Regions from separate parts of the Klebsiella sp. CSG-1 genome, predicted to be linked through region 4. Evidence: predicted binding sites of a transcription regulator. Region 4 holds the regulator's gene; each other region holds the start of a gene.
What was found. Region 4 encodes CRP, which controls carbon source genes, mostly activating them, when cyclic AMP is high. Its sites were predicted from a motif close to ATGTGANNNNNNTCACAT; they were not measured.
Positions count from the first base shown of each region.

Region 1 (4,616 bases), on a different contig from region 4:
GACCAGCCAGCAGACTGAAGTTGAGCTGCGTATGCCTTCACTGTTGCCGGACGACTTTATTCCTGATGTGAATACCCGACTCTCGTTCTACAAGCGGATTGCCAGCGCCAGGAATGAGCACGACCTGGAAGAGATTAAAGTCGAACTGATTGACCGCTTTGGCCCGCTACCGGATGCGGCGAGAAACCTGCTGGATATCGCCCGCCTGCGTCAACAGGCGCAGAAGCTGGGTATCCGTAAGCTGGAGGGCAATGAGAAAGGCGGCGTGATTGAGTTCAATGAAAAGAACAACGTCAACCCGGTGTGGCTGATTGGCCTGCTGCAAAAACAGCCTCAGCACTTCCGCCTGGATGGCCCGACGCGGCTGAAGTTCATGCAGGAACTTGGCGAGCGTAAAACGCGGATGGAGTGGGTTCGCCAGTTTATGCGTCAGTTAGAAGAGAACGCGACCGCTTAATCGCAGCGCGGAGGCGGTGCCCGTCACCGTCTTCCGCGCCTTTTTCTTCCTTCACGGTCACACCCGGTAAACTTTACAAACATTTTGCAATTCACCAGGGTTTCCCCACAGAGACCCGCGCGATAATCCCCGTCTGTTTCCTCATAAAAAATAACCACTTATTTATTATGACTACTTTCGTATCGCGTTTTTCACTGTGGCTGGCAATGGCGGCCGTTGCTGGCGTCCTGGCCCTCCCTGCCCGCGCCAATACCTGGCCCTTACCGCCTTCAGGCAGCCGCCTCGTCGGGCAAAATCAGTTTCACGTCGTCCAGAATGACGGCGGTTCGCTGGAGGCTATCGCCAAAAAATACAACGTGGGCTTTCTGGCATTGCTTCAGGCAAATCCCGGCGTCGATCCTTACGTTCCGCGTGCCGGCAGCGTACTGACCATTCCGCTGCAGACCCTACTGCCGGAAGCGCCGCGCGAAGGGCTGGTGATCAACCTCGCCGAGCTTCGCCTCTACTACTACCCGCCGGGGAAAAATGAGGTCACCGTCTACCCTATCGGTATCGGCCAGTTGGGAGGGGATACCCTTACTCCGACGATGATCACCACCGTCTCCGACAAGCGCGCAAATCCAACCTGGACGCCGACGGCGAATATTCGCGCACGGTATAAAGCGATGGGAATAGAACTCCCGGGCGTGGTACCTGCCGGGCCGGATAACCCGATGGGGCACCATGCTATCCGCCTTGCGGCCTACGGCGGCGTCTATCTGCTGCACGGCACGAATGCCGATTTTGGCATCGGAATGCGCGTAAGCTCCGGCTGTATCCGCCTGCGCGATGACGACATCAAAACCCTGTTTAACCTCGTTACCCCAGGGACTAAAGTCAATATTATCAATACGCCAGTAAAAGTCTCCGTGGAGCCTGACGGCAGGCGTCTGGTGGAAATCCATCAGCCGCTGTCCAAACACTTAAATGACGATCCGCAGACGCTGCCGATAGTCCTGAATAGCGAGATGTCGGCGTTTAAGCAGGCCGCGCAGACCGACCAGACGGTGATGGATCGTGCGATGGCGCTGCGTTCGGGTATGCCGATTGACGTTACCCGTCATCACAATACTGGCGAACAGTCATTGTAAGCGCTTAGACAGAAATAAAAAAACCGCCCCAGGGGGCGGTTTTTTTATGGGATAACAAACGGGGTAAAACGATAGTGCGACGCTTCGCGGTTTCATAAAGGGGTGAAAACCGCGTCACGTAAGTGGCATAACAGGAAACAACTTACTGCTCGCGGCCTGATAAAGGGGTCAGGGGGCGCGTTTTGTCAGTGGCATGACAGGGGTAAAACGAAACTTATTTGTAGATAACCGCAGTGCCATGCAGGGTGTTTGGACCCGTTACTGAGGTGATACGAAAAGAGGTGGCGCCCATTTCTTCCGCTTTCTGCGCCAGCTGGTCTTCCAGCGAGCCCAGGTTTGTCCCGGCGGAGGCAGAAACGGTACCGATTTTGTGTTGGCCGGCAGGTGTGGACTGCACTTCAACAGCCGCGAAGCTGGCGAAAGAAAGAGAGCTCAGCACGGCGGCAAGCGTCAGCGTTTTGATGTTTTTCATGATTATTATACCTATGCAGATGATTTTTTTAGTAGGGTCGCAAGAATTAACTTAACGATCGATAGGTAAATAATAATGTGACCTATATCACACGTCAATGAATTTTTATAACGATCGTTTATTTATTTATAAACAACTTAAAATTCATACATATATGAATTATTTATTTTTGCGGGCTCAGCGCTGGAAGGTTGTAAGGTTTATTTTTATAATGCCTCTTCAACAAACCAACATAGGTACAGCGGCATCATGACAACTGACGTTCAAAGTTGCACAAAAAAAAGCCGTGGCCGACCCAAAGTGTTCGACAAGGAAGCGGCGCTGGATAAGGCTATGGCACTTTTCTGGCAGCACGGCTACGAGGCAACTTCTCTTGCCGATCTGGTGGAGGCGACCGGGGCAAAAGCACCGACGCTGTACGCTGAGTTCGTCAACAAGGAAGGGTTATTTCGCGCGGTTCTGGATCGCTATATTTCACGTTTTGCCGCCAGACACGAAGCGCTGTTGTTTGCCGAAGAAAAATCAGTTGATCAGGCGCTGCGAGACTATTTCACCGCCATTGCCACCTGCTTTACCAGTAAAGACACGCCGGCAGGCTGTTTTATGATCAATACGTCCGCGGCGCTGGCGGCATCATCTACCGCGATCGCCAATACCATTAAGTCGCGGCACGCGATGCAGGAACAAACGCTGACCCAGTTCCTCCAGCAGCGGCAGCTGCGCGGCGAACTGCCGCAAAACGGCGATGTGCGACAGCTGGCGCAGTTCTTAAACTGCGTGTTGCAAGGGATGTCCATCAGCGCACGCGAAGGGGCTGATTTCACCAGGCTGATGCAAATCGCCGATACCACCCTGCGGCTGTGGCCGCAAATCCTCCAGCACTAATCTGCGCTTCCCCGGTGACAATCGCCACCGGGTTTTCCCCTGTCTTTCCTGATTAACCCCAGTTTTACTCATGTTTTCACACTGTTACGTATCAATTTTGTTGTAAATGATATTGATAACAATAATCACTACGTGCAAAATCCGCTTTTAAGTTTTTCTGCTTATTTCCATCTGTAACAACCGATGCGCCCGCATCGAACACTAAAAACAACATGACTGCAGTTAACTCATAAAAGGAATGCGTATGAACAAGCGTCTCTGGGTGCTTAACCCACTGCTGCTGGCCACCGCCCTGCCCGCCTTTGCCGCGCAGGCGGAAGAAGAAAACATTATCGTTAGCGCCAACCGAACTCACCGCACCGTCGCCGAAATGGCGCAAACCACGTGGGTTATCGAAGGTCAGGAGATAGAACAACAGGTTCAGGGAGGAAAGGAGTTCAAAGACGTCCTGGCCCAGTTGATTCCCGGAATTGATGTCAGCAGCCAGGGACGAACCAACTACGGAATGAACATGCGTGGACGGGCCATCGTGGTGCTGATCGACGGCGTTCGCCTCAACTCTTCCCGTACCGACAGCCGTCAGCTCGACGCTATCGACCCGTTCAACATTGAGCATATTGAAGTCATCTCCGGCGCCACTTCGCTGTATGGCGGCGGCAGTACCGGCGGCCTGATCAATATCGTGACCAAAAAAGGGCAGCAGGAACGCCAGGTGGATCTGGAATTAGGCGGCAAAAGCGGATTTGCCAACAGCAACGATCACGACGAACGCGTGGCGGCGGCGGTCAGCGGCGGCACCGACCATGCTTCCGGACGGTTATCGGTGGCTTATCAGCGCTTTGGCGGCTGGTATGATGGCAATAACGATGCGCTGGTCCTCGATAATACGCAGACCGGCCTGCAGCACTCGGATCGCCTCGATGTCATGGGCACCGGCACCATCAACATCGACGATAACCGTCAGCTGCAGCTGGTGACGCAATACTATAAAAGCCAGGGCGATGATTACGGCCTGTATCTCGGCAAAAACATGTCGGCCGTCACCGGTGAGGGCAAAGCCTATACCACCGACGGGCTTAATTCCGACCGCGTTCCTGGTACCGAACGGCATCTGATTAGCCTGCAATACTCCGATGCCGATTTCTATGGCCAGAATCTGGTCAGCCAGATCTATTATCGCGACGAGTCGCTGACCTTTTACCCCTTCCCGACGCTCACCAAAGGTCAGGTCAGCAGCTTCTCCTCATCTAAACAGGATACCGATCAGTACGGTGCGAAGATTACCCTTAACAGCCAACCGCTTGACGGCTGGGATCTGACCTGGGGGCTGGATGCCGATCATGAGACCTTTAATGCCAACCAGATGTTCTTCGATCTGAACACTTCGATGGCGTCAGGCGGCCTGCACAACGAGTCTATCTACACGACAGGACGCTACCCGGGCTATAGCATTACAAACCTGGCGCCGTTCCTGCAAAGTAGTTATGACCTGAATGATATTTTCACCCTGAGCGGCGGCGTGCGCTATCAATGGACGGAAAACCGGGTTGATGATTTTGTCGGCTACGCCCAGCAGCAGGATGTCGCCAGCGGCAAAGTGAACTCGGCCGATGCCATCCCGGGCGGTAAAACGGATTATGATAACTTCCTGTTTAACGCCGGTATTGTCGCC
Region 1 covers NZ_JBWNLD010000010.1:32,454-37,069, forward strand. The annotation lists gene mfd (transcription-repair coupling factor) at 1-457, shown strand, start outside; gene ldtC (L,D-transpeptidase LdtC) at 625-1,587, shown strand; gene bhsA (multiple stress resistance protein BhsA) at 1,802-2,059, opposite strand; gene AC007G_RS21550 (TetR/AcrR family transcriptional regulator) at 2,309-2,944, shown strand; gene AC007G_RS21555 (TonB-dependent siderophore receptor) at 3,189-4,616, shown strand, end outside.
Region 1: bhsA (multiple stress resistance protein BhsA) is a predicted target of CRP. The motif match lies at 2,135-2,152, and genes of this name have one in related genera.

Region 2 (4,616 bases), on a different contig from region 4:
GCTGCTGGAGTCGTTTGAAGAGTTCGAATACCCGAACGAAATCGGACCGGGCGTATATGACATCCACTCGCCGAACGTGCCGAGCGTGGAATGGATTGAAGCGCTGCTGGCGAAAGCGGCGCAGCGTATCCCGGCAGAGCGTCTGTGGGTCAACCCGGACTGTGGCCTGAAAACCCGCGGCTGGCCGGAAACCCGCGCTGCGCTGGCCAACATGGTGAAAGCCGCGCAGAATCTGCGCCAGGCCTAATTCCGTTACCCCCGTCCCGGAGGAGGCCCAGACCTCCTCCTCTTTTTTCTTTTTTCTTCCGTGCTGGCCCATGCGCCGTGCAACCTGCGGAGTTCTCGCGGCTGGGCTACGCTTAGCTGCACAGGGCACGTACAGACATTTCCGGGGGAGAATGATGACCAGACTTGACGATCCGCAGCGGTCTTTATGTTTTGCTATTAATCTGGGGAACCCGGTTCTTGCCACGTTGTTGCCGGATAATACCCCGGGTGGCATCACCGCCGAGTTAGCCAAAAAACTGGCCGCTGAATGCGGTTGCGAGGCGCGATTTGTGACCTGGCCGACGGCCGGAAAAGTGGTTGATGCGGCTTTGCTGAACCAGTGGGATATTGCTTTCCTGGCGATTGATCCCGCTCGCGAAGACAAACTGTGCTTCACCCCGCCCTATGTCACGATTGAAAGTTCAGCGCTGGTCAGAAACGACAGCGATATTCGCTCCGTACAAGAGATGGATCGCCCGGGAGTGACGATTAACGTCGGGAAAGGGGCGGCCTATGAGCTGTATCTGATTCGCACGTTACAGCATGCCACGATGCGTCAATACGCCACCTCCCAGGAGGCGATCCGTGCTTTTATCGCCGGGGAAGGGGAGATGGTTGCCGGGATCCGTCAACCGCTTGCCAGCGTGGCGCGGGAATATCCCCAGTTTCGCCTGCTGCCTGATAGCTTTAGTCAGATACAGCAAGCGATTTGCGTTCCACGAAACCGGCTACAGCACTATGAATTTGTCTGTGGTTGCCTGGCGGCATGGAAGAATGACGGCACGATCGCCGATATGATTAACCGTCATATCGGCAACCGCTAGCGGCTTACGCGCGCTTCCCGCCATACTGTGCAAACCACGCCAGCATGCGCTGCCAGCCGTCTTTGGCCGACTCTTCATGATAGCTGGCGCGATAATCGGCGTTAAAGGCGTGATCGGCTTCCGGGTAGACGATGATCTCTGCTTTGGCGTTGGCCGCGCGAAGCGCGTGGCGCATGGTTTCCACCGTATCCTGCGGAATGCTGGCGTCTTTGCCGCCATACAACCCCAGCACCGGCGCGTTGAGATCAACGGCGATATCCACCGGATATTTCGCTGAGTTGAGGGTTTTCTGCCCGACCAGCTTCCCGTACCAGGCGACGGCGGCTTTCAACTGCGGGTTGTGGGCGGCATAAAGCCAGGTAATGCGTCCCCCCCAGCAGAAGCCGGTGATCAGCAGACGATGAGCATCGCCTCCGTGACGTGCGGCCCAGCTGGCGACATGGTCGAGGTCCGCCAGCACCTGTGCATCCGGCACTTTGCTGACCAGCTCCTGGAACAGGGTGGGGATATCGGTATAGTCATTCGGATCGCCCTGACGGAAGTAGAGCTCTGGTGCGATAGCCAGATACCCCTCCTGCGCCAGACGGCGGCAAATGTCGCGGATATGTTCATGGACGCCGAAAATTTCCTGAACAACGATAACGACCGGGAGCAGGCCATCGGCGTTCTTCGGACGAGCATGATAGGCCGGCATGTTCTCTCCTTGAGTGGGGATCGACGTTTCGCCTGTGGTGATGCTCTCCTCCGAGGTATGAACGGCGGTAGAAGCGTGCGGCGTGGCTGCAGGCGCAAAGCCAGGTTGCTTGGTTGTGGTCATGGTATTCTCCGTACCCTTATTTATTAGCGCATCGATAACTATAGACGCTATCGACCGGACGTTAACAAAGCACAGTGCCTGAAACAGGCTATCTTTTGTTCAGGCACGATGAATATAACTTGTTAATGTGATGTTTATCACTTTTTGATGGAAAATCATTGCAATGTTTTTTGTTCATGGTGATTTTTGTCACAAAATTTAGCGGGTAGCTTCTGTAAAGTACCGTTTTGCTTCTGCTGATAATTCGACCCACAGAGGAGTTTTTTATGTCTAAGTCTGATGTTTTTCATCTCGGCCTCACCAAAAACGATTTACAAGGGGCTACGCTGGCTATCGTCCCTGGCGATCCGGAGCGTGTGGAAAAGATCGCCGCGCTGATGGATAAGCCGGTCAAGCTGGCATCTCACCGCGAATTTACCTCCTGGCGTGCCGAACTGGATGGCAAGTCGGTCATTGTCTGCTCTACCGGTATCGGTGGCCCGTCAACGTCGATTGCCGTTGAAGAACTGGCGCAGCTGGGGATTCGTACCTTCCTGCGTATCGGCACCACCGGGGCTATCCAGCCACACATTAACGTCGGCGACGTGCTGGTCACCACCGCATCGGTACGTCTCGATGGCGCGAGTCTGCACTTTGCGCCGATGGAATACCCGGCCGTGGCTGACTTTGCCTGTACCACTGCGCTGGTTGAAGCGGCAAAATCGATCGGTGCGACCACCCATATCGGCGTTACCGCATCATCTGACACCTTCTACCCGGGCCAGGAGCGCTACGACACCTTCTCCGGTCGCGTGGTCAGCCGTTTTAAAGGCTCTATGGAAGAGTGGCAGTCCATGGGGGTCATGAACTACGAGATGGAATCTGCGACCCTGCTGACCATGTGTGCCAGCCAGGGGCTGCGTGCCGGGATGGTCGCCGGGGTTATCGTCAACCGTACCCAGCAGGAAATTCCGAACGCGGAAACCATGAAGCAAACCGAAAGCCACGCGGTAAAAATCGTGGTGGAAGCGGCTCGCCGTCTGCTGTAATTCCTCGCCTCTCACCCCAGGGCCGGATCTTCCGGCCTTTCTTTTTTGCGCTGCGCCTCGCAGGAAATCTCTTTTAAACTGGACGTTTGTACAGCACAATTCTATTTTTGTGCCGTAAGTTGTTGCCGCAGGGGGCGTTGTGGATATCTCGATTGTGATAAGTGCCATCGTGGCGCTGGCCGTAGGGCTGGTCGCAGGGTGGCTGGCGACCAAAGCCAAAGCTGACCAAATTCGCGCCGACCTTATCGAGGATCGCCGTGAACTGGATATCGAGCTCAGCGCTGCGCGCCAGCAGCTGGTGCAAGAGGCCCACTGGCGCGATGAATGCGAGTTGCTGAATAACGAACTGCGTAGCCTGCGTGACATCAATAGCTCACTGGAGGCCGATCTCCGCGAAGTCACCACCCGCCTTGAATCTACCCGGATACACGCCGAGGATAAAATCCGCCAGATGGTGAACAGCGAACAGCGTCTGAGCGAGCAGTTTGAAAACCTGGCTAACCGCATTTTCGAACACAGCAACCGGCGCGTCGATGAGCAGAACCGGCAGAGTTTACATGGCCTGCTAACGCCGCTGCGTGAACAGCTGGACGGTTTCCGCCGCCAGGTGCAGGACAGTTTTGGCCAGGAGGCGCGCGAGCGGCATACGTTGGCCCATGAGATCCGCAATCTGCAGCAGCTGAACGCGCAGATGGCGCAGGAGGCGCTGAACCTGACCCGGGCGTTGAAAGGGGATAACAAAACGCAGGGTAACTGGGGAGAGGTGGTGTTAACCCGCGTGCTGGAAGCTTCCGGGCTACGCGAAGGGTATGAATACCAGACCCAGGTCAGCATCGAAACAGAAGGGCGTTCGCGCATGCAGCCCGATGTGATCGTCCGCCTGCCGCAGGGGAAAGACGTGGTCATTGATGCCAAAATGACGCTGGTGGCCTACGAGCGCTATTTTAATGCCGAAGATGACTACACCCGCGAGGCGGCGCTGCAAGAGCATATCGCCTCGGTGCGAAACCATATTCGCCTGCTCGGGCGTAAAGATTATCAACAGCTGCCGGGCCTGCGCTCGCTCGACTATGTGCTGATGTTTATTCCCGTGGAGCCGGCTTTCCTGCTGGCTATCGACCGTCAGCCTGAACTTATCAGCGAAGCGCTGAAGAACAATATTATGCTGGTCAGTCCGACGACGCTGCTGGTAGCGCTGCGGACGATTGCCAATCTCTGGCGTTATGAACATCAAAGCCGCAATGCGCAGAAAATAGCTGAACGCGCAGGTCGTCTGTACGACAAAATGCGCCTGTTCGTTGATGATATGTCCGCCATCGGGCAGAGCCTGGATAAAGCCCAGGATAACTATCGCCAGGCGATGAAAAAGCTCGCTTCCGGGCGCGGGAATCTGCTGGTGCAGGCAGAGGCGTTCCGCGGTCTTGGCGTTGAAGTGAAGCGCGGGATTAATCCTGATTTAGTCGATCAGGCAACGGCTCAGGATGACGAATATCGTTCTGAAGAAGACGAAAACGCGCTGGAAGATAACGAATTTATCGCCGATCGGGCCGATGAGGCGATGTCCGGTGAACCCTCTACGCCGCGTTGAACCGTATGGGAAATGCGCTGAATCTGTTACACTCGGCGAACATTTTCTTGATAAGCAGGCATTGAGATGGTTGAGGATTCACAAGAAACGAC
Region 2 covers NZ_JBWNLD010000018.1:16,288-20,903, reverse strand. The annotation lists gene metE (5-methyltetrahydropteroyltriglutamate--homocysteine S-methyltransferase) at 1-247, shown strand, start outside; gene AC007G_RS26235 (transporter substrate-binding domain-containing protein) at 402-1,091, shown strand; gene AC007G_RS26230 (dienelactone hydrolase family protein) at 1,096-1,908, opposite strand; gene udp (uridine phosphorylase) at 2,175-2,936, shown strand; gene rmuC (DNA recombination protein RmuC) at 3,076-4,524, shown strand; gene ubiE (bifunctional demethylmenaquinone methyltransferase/2-methoxy-6-polyprenyl-1,4-benzoquinol methylase UbiE) at 4,591-4,616, shown strand, end outside.
Region 2: udp (uridine phosphorylase) is a predicted target of CRP. The motif match lies at 2,034-2,051, and genes of this name have one in related genera.

Region 3 (4,616 bases), on a different contig from region 4:
GCTGGAGCTGCCGCAGACCGTGGATCTGGAAATCGTGGAAACCGCACCGGGCATTAAAGGCGCCTCGGCAAGCTCGCGCACCAAACCGGCGACCCTGAGCACCGGCCTGGTGATTCAGGTTCCGGAATACCTGACCACCGGCGAGAAAATTCGTATCCATATCGAAGAAAGCCGCTATATGGGTCGCGCGGACTAAGATCGCGTCATGTCGGATAAGGGTGGAAACGCCCTGTCCAGCCCCCCCGTCGCATCGGCCGGGCAGTAAGACCAAAAAGGACAGCCAGAGGCTGTCCTTTGTATTTTTCCGCGGCCAGAATTACAGCAGTTCCGGATACTTCGTCATCTTCAGCGCCAGCTCAACGCCGCGTACTTCCGCCATCCCTTTCAGGCGACCAATCGCCGAATAGCCCGGGTTGGTTTTCTTACGCAGATCGTCCAGCATCTGATGGCCATGGTCCGGACGGAACGGAATCGGACGCAGATCGCCCGCATGCTTGCGGCGCAGCTCTTCGCTCAGAATCGCATCCACCACCGCCACCATATTAACGTCACCGGTTAAATGCGCCGCTTCGTGGAACGTTTTTGGGTTCTCTTCACGGCAGGTCGAACGCAGATGGGTAAAGTGGATCCTGTCGCCGAAGGTTTCGACCATTTTCACCAGATCGTTATCGGCACGCACGCCGTAAGAACCGGTGCACATCGTAAAGCCGTTGTTGATGCTGTCCACGGTCTCTTTCAGCCACTGCATATCTTCGATGGTCGAAACGATACGCGGCAGGCCAAGGATCGGGCGCGGCGGATCGTCCGGGTGAACGGCCAGCCGCACGCCCACCTCTTCACAAACCGGCACGATAGCGCGCAGGAAGACGGCCATATTTTCACGCAGCTGCGCTTTATCAATATGATCGTATTCCGCCAGGCGTGCGCGGAACTGTTCGAGGGTATAGCCCTCTTCCGCTCCCGGCAGGCCGGCAATAATATTGCGGGTCAGCTTTTCAATATCCGCTGCGCTCATCGCCGCAAAACGAGCCTGCGCCTGGCGCTGCTCCTCTTCACTGTAATCTGCCTCGGCGCCAGGGCGCTTCAGGATATGTAACTCAAAAGCGGCAAACGCGATTTGGTCAAAACGCAATGCTTTCGAACCGTCCGGCAGTTGGTACTCAAGGTCAGTGCGCGTCCAGTCGAGAATTGGCATGAAGTTATAGCACACGGTATCAATCCCGCAGGCCGCCAGGTTGCGAATGCTCTGCTGGTAGTTGGCTATCCAGGTCGCACACTGCCCGCTTTGGGTTTTGATCTCTTCGTGTACCGGGATACTTTCCACGACCGACCACGTCAGCCCTTTTTCCGCCAGCAGCGCCTGACGCTGTTTAATTTCGTCAACCGGCCAGACTTGACCATTAGGAATATGGTGCAGCGCAGTGACCACACCCGTCGCGCCAGCCTGCCGTACATCATCAAGCGACACCGGATCGTTCGGTCCATACCAACGCCAGGTTTGTTCCATCGCTATGCCCTCTCAAAGTTGTTATACCAATAACGCAAACATCAATGATGACTACCATACAGGCTTCTCGACAGGGATCAATTTATCCCGCTAAATTGATTGATCCAGCTCACACTAAGCGTATAAATACGGCTCACCAATTTAATTTGTTGTCATATAACTTTACACTGGCATTGTTAATCATTGGTTAATCAGGTGTGTAAAGAATGACAACTATCGCTACCGCTACGCTGCCAGAAGGCGTGCAGCTTCCTCAGTACGATCGCAGCCAGCTGCGCTCGCGCATTGTGCACTTCGGCTTCGGGGCGTTTCATCGCGCTCATCAGGCCCTGCTTACCGATCGGGTGCTGAACGCCAGCGGCGGAGACTGGGGGATCTGCGAAATTAGCCTGTTCAGCGGCGACCGACTGATGAGCCAGCTCCGTCAGCAGGACCACCTGTTCACCGTGCTGGAAAAAGGCGCGCACGGCAACCAGCCGATTGTCGTGGGCGCCGTTCATGAATGTCTGAATGCAAAGCTGGACTCACTGCCCGCGATCATTGAAAAATTCTGCGAACCGCAGGTGGCCATTGTCTCACTCACCATTACGGAGAAAGGCTACTGCATCGATCCCGCCAGCGGCACGCTGGACCTGACGCAGCCGCGCATTATTCACGATCTGGAACATCCCGCGCTGCCACAGTCGGTGCCGGGGATACTGGTTGAAGCCCTGTCTCGCCGCCGCGAACGCGGCCTGCCGCCGTTTACGGTACTCTCCTGCGATAATATTCCTGATAACGGTCACGTGGTGAAAAATGCGGTTCTGGGCATGGCGGAAAAGCGCGCCCCCGAACTGGCGCAGTGGATTGCTGAACACGTCAGTTTTCCCGGCACCATGGTTGACCGTATCGTGCCTGCCGCTACCGAGGAATCGCTGGCTGAAATCAGCGCCACGCTCGGCGTAGAAGACCCTTGCGCCATCAGCTGTGAGCCATTTATTCAATGGGTCATTGAGGATAACTTCGTGGCGGGCCGCCCGGCGTGGGAAATCGCCGGCGTCCAGATGACCGATAATGTGCTGCCGTGGGAACAGATGAAGCTGCGGATGCTCAACGGCAGCCACTCCTTCCTTGCCTGGCTCGGCTACCTTGCCGGCAATGCGCATATCAGTGACTGCATGCAGGACGAGGTGCTGCGCAGCGCCGCTCGCCGGCTGATGCTTGACGAACAGGCCCCGACTCTTGCTATCGAAGGCGTCAATCTGACGCACTATGCCGACAGCCTGATCGCACGCTTTAGTAATCCAGCGCTTAAACACCGCACCTGGCAGATAGCGATGGACGGTAGTCAGAAGCTTCCGCAACGTATGCTTGACGGTATTCGCGTTCACCTCCAGCGCGGTAGCCGCTGGCCGTTGCTGGCGCTCGGGGTGGCAGGCTGGATGCGCTACGTCAGCGGTATAGATGATGCCGGTCAGGCTATTGATGTTCGCGACCCGCTGAGCGAGAAGATTCAGGCTCTGGTTGCCGGCAGCCGCGACGAGGAACGCGTCAGCGCCCTGCTCTCACTGGAAGAAATCTTTGGTCGCGATCTGCCGCGCAATACGCTGTTTGTGGATCACATCACCGCCGCCTGGCGTCAGCTTTCTGCCGTCGGTGCCCGCCAGGCCATCGCCAACGTGCCCGGGATTTAACAATTGCTGCTCTTTAGCGGACAGAATTCTTTTCTGTCCGCCGTAGCCCTTCTCTTTTCCCCTTTTTTTCGTCAGGATAGTCCCAACTGTTACAACATTACATTTGTATCCTGGAGAAAATGTGACCAAAACCAACTTGATCACGGGGTTTCTCGGCAGCGGTAAAACGACCTCGATTCTTCATCTGCTGGCCCACAAGCCTGCAGATGAAAAATGGGCCGTGCTGGTTAATGAGTTTGGCGAAGTGGGTATCGATGGCGCTTTGCTCGCCGATAGCGGCGCGCTACTCAAAGAAATTCCCGGCGGCTGTATGTGCTGCGTCAACGGCCTGCCGATGCAGGTTGGGTTGAATACCCTGCTGCGCCAGGGGAAACCGGATCGTCTGCTGATTGAACCTACCGGGCTCGGCCATCCCAAACAAATTCTCGATATTCTGACCGCCGCCGTCTACGAGCCGTGGATCGATCTTCGCGCCACCCTGTGCGTGCTCGATCCCCGCCAGCTGCTGGACAGTAAAGTGATGGCGAACGCCAACTTCCGCGATCAGCTGGCGGCGGCCGATGTCATTATCAGCAATAAAACGGACCGGATGACGGCAGAAAGCGAACAGGCCTTTGACGTCTGGTGGCAGGAGCACGCGGGCGAGCGTCTGCATATTGGCGCCACCCACGGCAATATCGACCCGCAGCTGCTGGATTTACCGCGCCTGAATCTCACACCGCTGCCGGAAAGTGCCGAACATGCGCACAGCCACGGGCAGAAAAAAGGTCTGGCCGCGCTCAGCCTGCCGGCCCACCAGCGCTGGCGCCGGAGCCTCAACAGCGGTCAGGGTTACCAGGCCTGCGGCTGGATTTTTGATGCCGATACAATCTTTGATACGATTGGCCTGCTTGAGTGGGCTCGTCTGGCGCCGGTTGCCCGCGTCAAGGGCGTGATGCGTATTGCGGAAGGTCTGGTACGCATCAACCGTCAGGGACTTGATCTGCATATCGAAACCCAAAACGTTGCGCCGCCGGACAGCCGTATTGAACTGATTACCGAATCCGAGGCCGACTGGAATGCGTTACAAGCCTCTTTGTTGAAACTTCGTTTAAGTTAAGGCGGGTATGTTTCCCGCCGTCTTACACAACTCGCAACTGTTATGATTAAAAACCGAATTCCCCTGATCCTGCTGCTTAACGCTGCGGGCTTTGCCCTCTTTTTTTCGTGGTATTTGCCCGCTAATCATGGTTTCTGGTTATCGCTGGATTCCGCCATTTTCCACTTCTTTAACCAGGGTGTGGGAAAGAGTCAGGCCTATGCCTGGCTGCTGGCTATCATCAATAACCGGGCTTTTGACGCCTGCTCTTTGCTGGCGATGGGCGGCCTGATGCTGAGCTTCTGGTTGAAGGAGCAAAGCGCCGGTCGCCGGCGGATCGTCATTATCGGTCTGGTCA
Region 3 covers NZ_JBWNLD010000003.1:276,800-281,415, reverse strand. The annotation lists gene yeiP (elongation factor P-like protein YeiP) at 1-196, shown strand, start outside; gene uxuA (mannonate dehydratase) at 317-1,507, opposite strand; gene AC007G_RS09385 (mannitol dehydrogenase family protein) at 1,714-3,180, shown strand; gene AC007G_RS09380 (CobW family GTP-binding protein) at 3,302-4,279, shown strand; gene AC007G_RS09375 (phosphatase PAP2 family protein) at 4,322-4,616, shown strand, end outside.
Region 3: AC007G_RS09385 (mannitol dehydrogenase family protein) is a predicted target of CRP. The motif match lies at 1,605-1,622, and genes of this name have one in related genera.

Region 4 (4,616 bases):
CAGCATATTGTGCTCGCGGGCGAGGGTGGTCATGGCGTTGATATGCTCAACAATAAACTGGCTGTGGGTGACCCACAGTTTCATATCATCAAGATAATGTGTGTTAAAACCGGGTTCCTGCATGGCCTGATTCAGCGAGTTATACAGCGAGTTATGTGCCTGATTGACGCGCATCCGGCGATAGGCCAGCGCCGGGGCCTGATGATCGTCGCTGAGAATTAGCCTGATCGCTTCCTGATCGGCTTCCAGCGCGTCGTGAGCGTTTTTACGCAGTAGCCCGCTTTGCCATTGCGGCCATAGCCAGACCATGCCGCCAAAGGCGATAAGGCAGCCGATAAGCGTATCGATAAGCCTGGCGACAATATACTGCTCGCCGTTGAGCGTCAGAAGCTGCAGGGTATACACCGCCGTCACGGTAAAGCCAACCATCGCCCAGCCATAATGCTTGCGAATAATCAGGTAGCTCAGCAGCGTGACGAGCAGCATCGCGGAGAGCGTATAACCCTCCGGGACGTGAAAGTGCAGCGCCAGGCCGGCGATAGCCAGACCGGCAAGTGTACCTGCCGCCCGATGGACGATACGTACCCGCGTCGCGCCGTAGCCGTTTTGGGTCACAAAAAGCACCGTCATCAGGATCCAGTAAGGCTTGGGAAGGTTCAGGGCGCTTCCCATCAGGCTCGCGGCCGTTAACATCACGCAGATACGCGCAGCGTTACGTAGCGCCGGCGATTTTAATGAGAGATAGCTCTTTAGCGCGGGCAGCAGCGGCAGACGGCGCTCTTTATCCGCCATCAGGTTGCGAGCATACAGCGGGCGCTGGGTACGCAGCACCCGGGCTATTCGGCTGAAGTGCCAGGCGCAGAACTGCCCTACCGGGTTGTCCGGATGCTGCCAGGCGATTTTCTCCAGCGCGCCGATTTGCTTATCCATATGAAAGCGTTGCGGGTAGCGGTGGTAGAGAATGTCATCGGCCAGCACCCGCAGGCGTGCGGCAACGGTTTGTGCGTTCCAGCGGATCACCGCCTCGGCATGGCTGCGCTCTACCAGTTTTTGTACTTCTTCGGGTTGGTGCAGGCTGACGGAGATATGTTCCTGCAAATCCAGCGCCATCTGAAATGCCCGCAGCAGGCGCTTGTGGTCATTGCGCTGGTTCGCCGCCAGCATATGCATCTGCTGGTAGCATTGGGTGATCAGGTCCACCACCTTCTGCTGGCGCGTGAGCAGCGGCGGCAGTGAAGTGGTGGGATCGATATGCTGGGTCAGCAGGCTGTATTTGGCTTCGCAGTAGTTAGCCAGCTCGCGATAAAGCAGGCTCAGCGATTCGCGCAGCGGCTGCTCGCGCCATAGCCAAAACCAGAACCAGTTAAACAGGCCGTACCACAGCGTCCCGAGGGCGTAGATCAGCAGTGGCTCCCAGACGGGCATGTTCCCGGCAAGGCTCAGGGTAAAGATTGCGGCAATTAACGACGCGGGCAGAAGCCTGGCGTGCAGAGAGCTGATCTCCGCCGTTACGCCCAGCAGTAGCGCCAGGCCGCTGAGAATCAAGGGCAGCGGGATATCCTGCTGAAGAAGAAGCTGGACCACCAGGCTACAGCCGGCAAACAGCGAGCCGCCAATAATCAGACGTTTAAAAAAGCGTTTGTGCGGCGTATCCAGACCGGCGACGTTACAGCAGGCGGGCACCAGCGAAAACAGCAGACCTTGCTGTAAGTGACCGAGGAGGAGACCGATTGCGACAGGCAAACACAACACCAGCGTTTGCCGCAGTGCATAGTTGACTTCCGGGTGGTAAATCAGCCTGCGCCACATAGAGGGAAAACAAAAACGGCGTGTTGCGTAAGCAACACGCCGTTTTATCGACTTAACGCGTACCGTATACGACGATAGTTTTACCGTGTGCGGAGATCAGGTTCTGATCTTCCAGCATCTTCAGGATACGGCCAACGGTTTCGCGGGAACAGCCAACGATCTGACCAATTTCCTGACGGGTAATTTTAATTTGCATACCATCAGGGTGGGTCATCGCATCCGGCTGTTTTGCCAGGTTCAACAGCGTCTGAGCGATGCGCCCGGTGACGTCGAGGAAGGCAAGGTTACCCACTTTTTCTGAGGTCACCTGCAGACGGCGAGCCATCTGCGACGACAGGCGCATCAGGATATCCGGGTTAACCTGAATGAGCTGACGGAATTTTTTGTAGGAGATTTCGGCCACTTCACATGCGGTTTTCGCACGTACCCAGGCGCTACGCTCCTGGCCTTCTTCAAACAAGCCTAATTCACCGATGAAATCGCCCTGGTTGAGGTAAGAGAGGATCATCTCTTTACCTTCTTCATCCTTGATGAGCACAGCCACAGAGCCTTTGACGATGTAGTACAACGTTTCTGCTTTTTCACCCTGGTGGATCAGCGTGCTTTTAGATGGGTACTTATGAATGTGGCAATGAGACAAGAACCATTCGAGGGTAGGGTCTGTTTGCGGTTTGCCAAGCACCATGCGCGGTTATCCTCTGTTATAAGCTATCTCCGGGTGCCGACACTACACGGCATCCGGGCATGCAATCGTATTGTTTCCCTATGCCTGGGAAACGGCTGGTGAGTTTTCTTCAGCCTGTAATGTGAACTCCTCTGCATACATGCAGTACATCAATGTAATACTGTAGCATCCCGACTGTTTTAGCATAGCTTTTGCCGCATGTCTCCTGGTGTCTCGCTTCAGCATGATGCAGGTCGCCTTCCGTTGCGAGAATTGTTATGTACGCGTAATCTGTCAGGAAAATTGCAACCTCGGAGTTAAATTTTATGCAAGCTCGTGTGAAATGGGTTGAAGGGTTAACCTTCATCGGAGAGTCGGCGTCAGGTCACCAGATTCTGATGGACGGCAACTCCGGAGATAAAGCGCCAAGCCCAATGGAGATGGTGCTGATGGCGGCGGGCGGATGTAGCGCGATCGATGTCGTGTCTATTTTGCAGAAAGGTCGTCACAACGTGACCAACTGTGAAGTCAAGCTGACGTCTGAACGTCGGGAAGAGGCGCCGCGCCTGTTTACCCATATCAACATGCATTTTATCGTCACCGGTAAGGAGCTGAAAGAGGCGGCCGTTTCCCGTGCGGTGGATCTGTCGGCGGAGAAATACTGCTCGGTGGCGCTGATGCTGCAAAAAGCGGTGAATATCACCCACACCTATGAAGTGGTGGAAGGCTAAGCAGCCTTCCCGGAGAGCGACGCAAACGCCTTATCCGGGAGCCGTGAGTGAAGGACGAAAACCCCGCTTAGCGCCAGGCGCTCGGGGTTTTTTAACGTGGTTAACTGATTTTCTTCCCTTCCATCAGTCGTTCGACTAGCGGCGTCATGATGAGCTCCATCGCCAGCCCCATTTTCCCGCCAGGCACCACCAGCGTATTGATATGCGAGATAAACGACCCCTGCAGCATCGCCAGCAGCCAGGGGAAATCGATATCCTGCAGGTTGCGGAAATGGATCACCACAAAGCTTTCATCCAATGACGGAATGCCCTTCGCCGCAAACGGGTTGGAGGTGTCGACAGTGGGAACGCGCTGGAAGTTGATATGGGTGCGCGAAAACTGCGGCGTGATGAAGTTGATATAGTCTTCCATTGAACGGACCACGGAATCCATCACCGCTTCACGGGAGTGGCCGCGTTCACTGGTATCGCGGATGAGCTTCTGAATCCATTCCAGGTTGACGATAGGCACCACGCCGACCAGCAGGTCGACATTCTGCGCGACGTTATACTGCGGCGTAACAACCCCGCCGTGCAGCCCTTCATAAAACAGGACATCGGTCGGTTCCGGTAGCGGTTGCCACGGTGTGAATGTGCCCGGCACCTGATTCCACGGCACCGCCTCATCATAGGTATGCAAATACTTGCGCGACTGGCCGCTACCGTTACGCCCGTACTCAAGGAAGGTGTTTTCCAACAGACCGAAGTCGTTGGCTTCCGGACCGAAGTAGCTGATGTGTTTCCCCTGATCGCGCGCTTTGCGGATCGCCATGTCCATTTCCGGGCGGGTATAGCGATGGAAGCTGTCGCCTTCCACCTCAGCGGCACGCAGGTTTAGCTGTGCGAAAATTTTACGAAAGGCGAGGCTGGTGGTCGTGGTTCCCGCGCCGCTGGAGCCCGTGACGGCAATCACCGGATGTTTGGCAGACATAACAACTCCCAGATTAAACGATGTGTGGCGCCGCCTTAGCCGTGAAACTGCTTGCGGGGCATGATATTGACCGTCTCGTGCAGTTCTGACCACACCAGTACGGCTTCTCCGCTTTTCAATTGCTGTTTGACGTCGGCGACTTTATCCGCCAGCGAGCGTTCATGTTCACCATAATCGGTGCCTTCACGCAACACAAAGCTTTCGATCAGGTTATCCAGCGTTTCGGGATCCAGATCGTGCCAGGGAATAATCATTTTTGTGCTCCCAACCAACGGGTTAACCAGTCCGGGATACGCTTTTCCAGCCACATTTCCGGCTTGCGCAGCGTGCCGCCGACGAATCCGACGTGTCCGCCATTTTCTGTCAGCTGATACTCGACATTTACCGGGAGTTGCTCTTGCGGCGGAATGGAGTGGTGGTCCATAAAAGGATCGTCCTTCGC
Region 4 covers NZ_JBWNLD010000005.1:475,864-480,479, forward strand. The annotation lists gene AC007G_RS15445 (YccS/YhfK family putative transporter) at 1-1,809, opposite strand, end outside; gene crp (cAMP-activated global transcriptional regulator CRP) at 1,862-2,494, opposite strand; gene AC007G_RS15455 (OsmC family protein) at 2,800-3,204, shown strand; gene AC007G_RS15460 (phosphoribulokinase) at 3,305-4,174, opposite strand; gene AC007G_RS15465 (YheU family protein) at 4,210-4,428, opposite strand; gene AC007G_RS15470 (hydrolase) at 4,425-4,616, opposite strand, start outside.